One region of the Frigoribacterium sp. CFBP 8754 genome, then DNA from elsewhere that is predicted to be linked to it. Evidence: predicted binding sites of a transcription regulator. Region 1 holds the regulator's gene; the other holds the start of a gene.
The links. Region 1 encodes LexA, which represses DNA repair genes until DNA is damaged. Its sites were predicted from a motif close to TCGAACANNTGTTCGA; they were not measured.
Positions count from the first base shown of each region.

Region 1 (3,407 bases):
GGAGGAGCTCCGGCAGACCGTCGCCGCCCTCGGCGCCGACACGGTCATCGCCGACACCGAGCTCGCGCCCAGCCAGCGACGCGCCCTCGAGGACGTCGTTAAGGTCAAGGTCATCGACCGAACCGCGGTGATCCTCGACATCTTCAGCCAGCACGCCAAGAGCCGTGAGGGCAAGGCGCAGGTCGAGCTCGCGCAGCTCGAGTACCTGCTGCCCCGCCTCCGTGGCTGGGGCGAGTCGATGTCGCGCCAGGCCGGTGGCCAGGTCGGCGGCGCCGGTGCCGGCATGGGCAGCCGTGGCCCCGGTGAGACGAAGATCGAGCTCGACCGGCGCCGCATCCACACCCGCATGGCGCGCCTCCGTCGCCAGATCAAGGAGATGAAGCCGGCGCGCGACGCCAAGCGCGCGAACCGCGACCGCAACGAGGTGCCCTCCGTCGCGATCGCGGGCTACACGAACGCCGGCAAGAGCAGCCTGCTGAACCGCCTGACGAGCGCGGGCGTCCTGGTCGAGAACGCCCTGTTCGCGACCCTCGACGCGACCGTGCGCAAGAGCACGACGCCCGACGGCCGCCCGTTCACGTACGTCGACACGGTCGGCTTCGTGCGCAACCTGCCGCACCAGCTCGTCGAGGCGTTCCGGTCGACCCTCGAGGAGGTCGCCGCGAGCGACGTCATCGTGCACGTGGTCGACGGCTCGCACCCCGACCCGGCCGCGCAGCTGGCGACCGTGCGCCAGGTGATCTCCGAGGTCGACGGCCACGACATCGCCGAGGTCGTCGTCTTCAACAAGGCCGACCTCGTCGACGCCGACCAGCGGCTCGTGCTGCAGGGCCTCGAGCCCTCGGCGGTCTTCGTCTCCGCTCGGACGGGCGAGGGCGTCGACGAGCTGCTCGACCGCGTCGCCGGCCTCCTGCCGGAGCCCGAGGTCGAGGTCGACCTGCTCGTGCCGTACGACCGCGGAGAGGTCGTGGCGCACCTGCACGACGCGGGCCGCGTCGTCTCGACCGACTACGAGGAGGCCGGCACGCGCCTCCACGCCCGGGTGTACCCGAGCGACGTGGCCGCCCTGGCACCGTTCGTGCAGCCGGCGGTCGCCCGGCGCTGAGCGCCGGCCCTCCGCCACAGCACGAAGGCCCCCTGCCGTCTCGGCGGGGGGCCTTCGTCGTCACGATCGACGGTGGTGCAGGAGTCGCGGGTCGTGCCGTCGAGGCCGCCGCGACCCAGCCCGCTACACCGAGCGCAGCACCGCCACGACCTTGCCGACGATCTGGGCGTGGTCGCCCAGGATCGGCTCGAAGGCGCTGTTGCGGGGGAGCAGCCAGGTGTGGCCGTCGCGCTGGCGGAAGACCTTGACGGTCGCCTCGTCGTCGAGCATCGCGGCGACGATGTCGCCGTTCTCCGCGCTCTGCTGCTGGCGGACGACGACCCAGTCGCCGTCGCAGATGGCGGCGTCGACCATGGAGTCGCCGACGACGCGCAGCATGAAGAGGTCGCCCTTGCCCACGAGCTGGCGGGGCAGGGGCATGACGTCCTCCACCTGCTGCTCGGCGGTGATGGGCACGCCGGCGGCGATCCGGCCGACCATGGGCACGTGGGCGGTGTCGCCGTCGTCGCTGCTGGTGAGGATGGTGGTGACGGGAGCGGAGGGGGCCGACTCGTCGGCGAGCACCTCGAGGGCGCGGGGCCGGTTCGGGTCGCGGCGGATGCGGCCGGCGAGCTCGAGCTGGTTGAGCTGGTGCGTGACGCTCGACAGCGAGCGGAGGCCGACCGCGTCGCCGATCTCGCGCATGCTCGGCGGGTAGCCGCTCTGGGCGATGCTCGCCTGGATGGCCGCCAGGATCGACTCCTGCTTCGCCGTCAGTGCCTTGCGGGAGGGGGCCGTCACGGCCGCGCTCGCGCGCTGCGGGTCGCTCATCTGTCTCCTGACGTCGGATGTCGGTGGTCGCTGTTTGACTCCCACCATCGATCGAAACCGTATCCGATGACGACGCCCCAGCCACACACCTGTTCGAGTGTGTCGCAGATCCAGAGGGCGTCGGAGGGGAATGAGGGGTTGAATCGACCACGGATCGAATGTATGTTCGGAACACGTCTTCGTGTCCGGCATTCCCGGCCGAGTGCCGGGCACGAATTCGCAGTCTTCTCTCGCGGTGAAAGGACCCACCCCATGAGCGCCATCATCAGCAGCATCAGCATCGCCCCCAGCATCGACGGCACCCCCGCCGCCGCCCCCGTCCGCACCCGTCTCCGCATCACGCGCCGCGGGCGTCGCGTCGTGGCCGCCACCGTCGCGCTGGGCGTGGCGGGCATCGTCGGCGGCGTCCTGCTCGCCGGCCCCGGGGCGCAGGCCTCCGACAGCTCGGCCGCCGTGGCGTTCGAGCACGTCACGGTCGAGGGCGGCGAGACGCTCTGGCAGGTCGCCCACGAGATCGCCCCCACGAAAGACCCGCGCGACGTCGTCAGCGACATCGTCCGGCTGAACGCCCTCGGCAGCGCCGAGGTCAGCGCGGGGCAGACCCTCGCCGTCCCGACGAAGTACTCCGACTGACCCGTCGGCAGCGGCCGTCGTTCCGGTGACGGTCGGGGCGCGCCTCGCGCCTACCATGGAGGGGTGTCCTTCAGTCTCGACGACCTGCCCCTCCGCGACGACCTCCGCGGCCTGACCCCGTACGGCGCCCCCCAGAAGAAGGTGCCCGTCGCCCTCAACGTCAACGAGAACACGCATCCCGTGCCCGCCGACGTGGCCCGCGACATCGTCGCGTCGATCGCCGAGGCGCTGCACGAGGTCAACCGCTACCCCGACCGTGAGTTCACGACCCTGCGCGAGGCGCTGGCGGCCTATCTCGGGCACGGTGTCACCCCCGAGCAGATCTGGGCGGCGAACGGCTCGAATGAGGTCATCCAGCAGCTGCTCCAGGCGTTCGGCGGCCCCGGTCGTTCCGTCCTCGGGTTCCCGCCCACGTACTCGATGCACTCGATCATCACGGTCGGCACCGGCAGCACCTGGGTCGAGGGTCGCCGCGACGAGGGCTTCGGCATCTCGCCCGAGACTGCCGTCGCCGAGATCGAGCGCGTCCGCCCCGACATCGTCTTCTTCTGCGGCCCCAACAACCCCACCGGCACGCCCCTCGACCTCGCCACGGTCGAGGCGGCCTACGACGCGACCGACGGCATCGTCTTCGTCGACGAGGCCTACGCCGAGTTCATGCCGCCGGGTCAGCCGACGGCCCTGACCCTCCTCGAGGGGCGTCCGCGCCTCGTCGTCTCGCGCACGATGAGCAAGGCCTTCGCCTTCGCCGGGGCCCGCGTCGGCTACCTCGCCGCGCACCCGGCCGTGGCCGACGCGCTCCGTCTCGTCCGCCTCCCGTACCACCTCTCCTCGTTGACGCAGGCCGCCGCCGTCGCGG
Region 1 covers NZ_JACYUO010000002.1:23,822-27,228, reverse strand. Annotated here, with positions in the region: gene hflX (GTPase HflX) at 1-1,105, shown strand, start outside; gene lexA (transcriptional repressor LexA) at 1,229-1,915, opposite strand; gene IFT72_RS06575 (hypothetical protein) at 2,168-2,548, shown strand; gene IFT72_RS06570 (histidinol-phosphate transaminase) at 2,612-3,407, shown strand, end outside.

Region 2 (3,407 bases), on a different contig from region 1:
CGAGCTCGACCCGCCCCTCGCGGTTCACGTAGGGGACGTCGACCGAGAGGCCGCCCGCGACGGCCGCCCGGGAGCCGTTGACCCGCTCGATCTCGTCGAGGGCGTAGGCCATCGAGCTCTGCATCCGGACGCCGAGCACGTCGAGCTTGAGGAGGCCGGCGTCGTTCATGTCGTGCTTGTCGAACTGGCTCATCGGCAGGCCGATGCCGCTCGGCTGCACGGGCGTCGTGCTGAGCAGGTCGGAGTCGCCGAGGATCACGCCGCACGGGTGCATCGAGATGTGCCGGGGGAGCCGGTCGAGCCGCTCGGTCAGGTCGACGAGGAGGTCGATCTGGCCGTTCTGCCGCGCGAGGTCGGCGATGGCGCGCAGCTCGGGCTTCTCCGCCATGGCGGTGCGGAGGTCACGGGCGTTGGACCGCCAGACGTTGTTGGCGACCATGTCGATCTGCTCGTCGTCGAGGCCGAGCGCCTGGCCCGCGTCACGGACGGCCCCCCGGCCCCGGTAGGTCGACTGCATCGACATGAGGGTGACCCGGTTGCTGCCGTAGCGGTCGAAGATCGCCCGGTAGATCTCGTGCCGCCGGGCCGACTCCACGTCGATGTCGATGTCGGGCAGGGTCTCCCGCTTGTTGCCGAGGAACCGCTCGAAGAGCAGGTCGTGCTCGATCGGGTCGACGTTCGAGATGCGCAGCAGGTAGGTGACGAGGCTGCCCGCGCCCGACCCCCGGGCGGCGTTCCTCACCCTCATGTCGCGCATCAGCTGCGAGACGTCGGCGACGGTGAGGAAGTAGCCCGCGAAGCCGAAGCCCGAGATGATGCCCAGCTCGTAGCGCATGCGCTCCTCGACGGTGCGGCGGAGGCCCTGGCCCGCGTGCCCGAAGCGGGCCGTGACCCCCGCCTCCGCCCGGCGGAGCAGCACCTGGTCGGGGTCGCCCTCGACGCCGATCGCGCTCAGCTCGGGCACCTTGGGCTGCCGCCAGCGGAGGTCGGCGTCGGGGTCGAGCCGGCAGCGGTCGGCCAGCCGCTCCGTCGCGGCGAGCATCTCCTCCGCCGCCCGGCGCGACAGCGACGAGGCGTCCGCGACGAGGTGGGCGATCGCCCGCATCGCCGCGCCCTTCTTCAGGGTCGCCTGCGCGTTGGGCTGCGGCGTGAACGAGCCGAGCGGTGCCAGGTGGCCCGCCGAGTCGAGCACGTCGGCCGTCACCGCGCCGTCGGCGTCGAGGTAGCGGACCGCGTTGGTCAGCACCGCCGGCACCCCCACGTGCTCGGCGAGCTCGAGCATCCGGGCCGCGTGCCGCACGCTCCGGCTCTCGCCGGGCTCGGTGAGGTGGCAGACGACCTCGACGACGACGCCCCCGGGCAGCTCGCGGGCCCAGTCGGCGAGGGAGGCGGCGGCCGCGGTGCTGCGCCCCTCGCGCACCAGCCGGCCCACGTCGGAGTCGGGGCCCAGCAGCACGGTGGCGGAGGCGCCCTCCTCGCCCCGCAGGAACGCCCGCAGCCGGGAGCGCCCGATGGTCGCCGTGCTGTTGGCGCTGCCCGCCGCCCGGCGCGTGGCCCGGCCGTGCGCGGCGCTGATCAGGCGGCAGAGCGACGCCCAGCCCTCCCCGGCCCGGCCCTCGCCGGAGCCGTGGGCGAGCACGACGACCCGGTCGACCGGGGCCGCGGCGGAGGCGGCCGTCCGGCTGCCGGCCGCCGTCGCCGGCGTCGCCTCGGCCCGGTCGTCGGCGCAGCCCAGCTCCACCCCGACGATCGGGTCGATGCCCGCCGCCCGGCAGGCCCCGATGTGCCGGATCGCGCCGTAGAGCCCGTCACGGTCGGTGATCGCGAGGGCGTCGGCCTCGTCGGCCGCCGCCCGCTCGACCAGCTGGGCGGGCGGGGTCGTGCCGTGGTGCGCGCTGAACGAGGAGGCCACGTGGAGGTGGGTGAAGCGCATGGTCGTGCTCCGAGTCGGGACCCCGGCCAGGTCTGGTCGAACGTGTGTTCGATCAGTGTACGTCCTCGGCCGGGCCGCGCCGCCGCCGGGCTGTCATCATCGGTGCATGCCCGACCGACGCCCGAGCGGCTCCCGCCCCGACGTCCGGGCCGACGTCCGCACCGCCTCGCGGTGGGCGCGCGTCCTGCTCGGCCAGCCGCGCCTCCTGCTGGCCGTGAAGGCGGCGCTCGCCGCGGCCCTCGCCTACTGGCTGGCGCCCCACGTGCCCGGCGTGGCGGCCGAGTACCCGTACTACGCCCCGCTCGGCGCGGTGATCGCGATGTACCCGACCATCAAGGCGTCGCTCCGCCAGGGGGTGCAGACCCTGCTCGGCCTCGTCGTGGGCATCGTGCTGGCCACGGTCGTCTTCTCGCTCCAGGAGGGCCAGCCCGGCGTGCTCGCCGTCGCGGCGGTCGTCGGCGTGGGGACGCTGCTCGCGGGCATCCGCCGGCTCGGCGCCGGGCGGGACTGGGTGCTCACGGCCGGGCTCTTCGTGCTGCTGCTCGGCGGCAGCGCGACCACGGAGGGCGACCAGGCCGACTACTCGACGGGCTACGTCATCCAGGTCGCGGTCGGCGTGGTGGTCGGGCTGACGGTCAACTACCTCCTCGTGCCGCCGCTCTACGCCGGGCGGGCCGACGAGCGGCTGCGCTCGCTGCAGGCCTCGCTCGCCGACCGCACCGACGACGTCGCCGCGGTCTTCGAGGCCCGCTGGCCGCTGGAGGGCGACGACTGGGAGCGCCGCGTGGCGGAGCTGCCCGGCACCCTCCGCCGGGTCCGCGACGCCGTGCAGTACGCCGACGAGTCCCGCCGGCTCAACCCGCGCTGGAAGCTCCGGCGCCGCGACCTCGGCCAGGAGTACGCCGACCTCGTCGTCTTCGAGCGCGTGGGGTTCCACCTCCAGGACATGGCCGAGGTCTCCGGCATCCTGGGGCGCCGCATCGGCCGCCAGATCGGGATCGTCGAGGAGCTCGCGCCGGTCGTCGCCCGTGCCGCGCACGCCGTCGCCGAGGTCGTCCGGCTCCGGGGCGGCGACGACGTCGACGCGTTCGTCGAGGCCCGGCGCCGGGTCGCCGACCTCTGGGAGGCGATCGACGAGCACCGGCACCTGCCCACCACCGAAACCAGCGGGGGCGTCTCGATCGCCGTGTCGATGGGCCGGATCATCGCCGCGCTCGACCCCGACGACACCACGGCGCCCCGACCCGACGACGACGAGGGGGAGGCCGACGAGGGCGGGGGAGGCGCGGGGAGCGACGCCGAGGGCGGCACCGGCCCCGCCGACGGCCGCGCGGGCGACGAGCCCACCGAGGGCGGCACCGACAGCACCGGCCCCGTCGACGACCCCACCGCGCCCCGCGACACCGAGCCCCGCCGGTGAACGTGCTCCCCGCGGGAGCAGTACGGTTGACCGGGCACCGGCGCCCGAGCGCGA
Region 2 covers NZ_JACYUO010000001.1:810,806-814,212, forward strand. Annotated here, with positions in the region: gene IFT72_RS03750 (DNA polymerase III subunit alpha) at 1-1,933, opposite strand, end outside; gene IFT72_RS03755 (FUSC family protein) at 2,040-3,353, shown strand.
Region 2: the regulator LexA is predicted to act here: its motif matches at 1,970-1,985, upstream of IFT72_RS03750 (DNA polymerase III subunit alpha).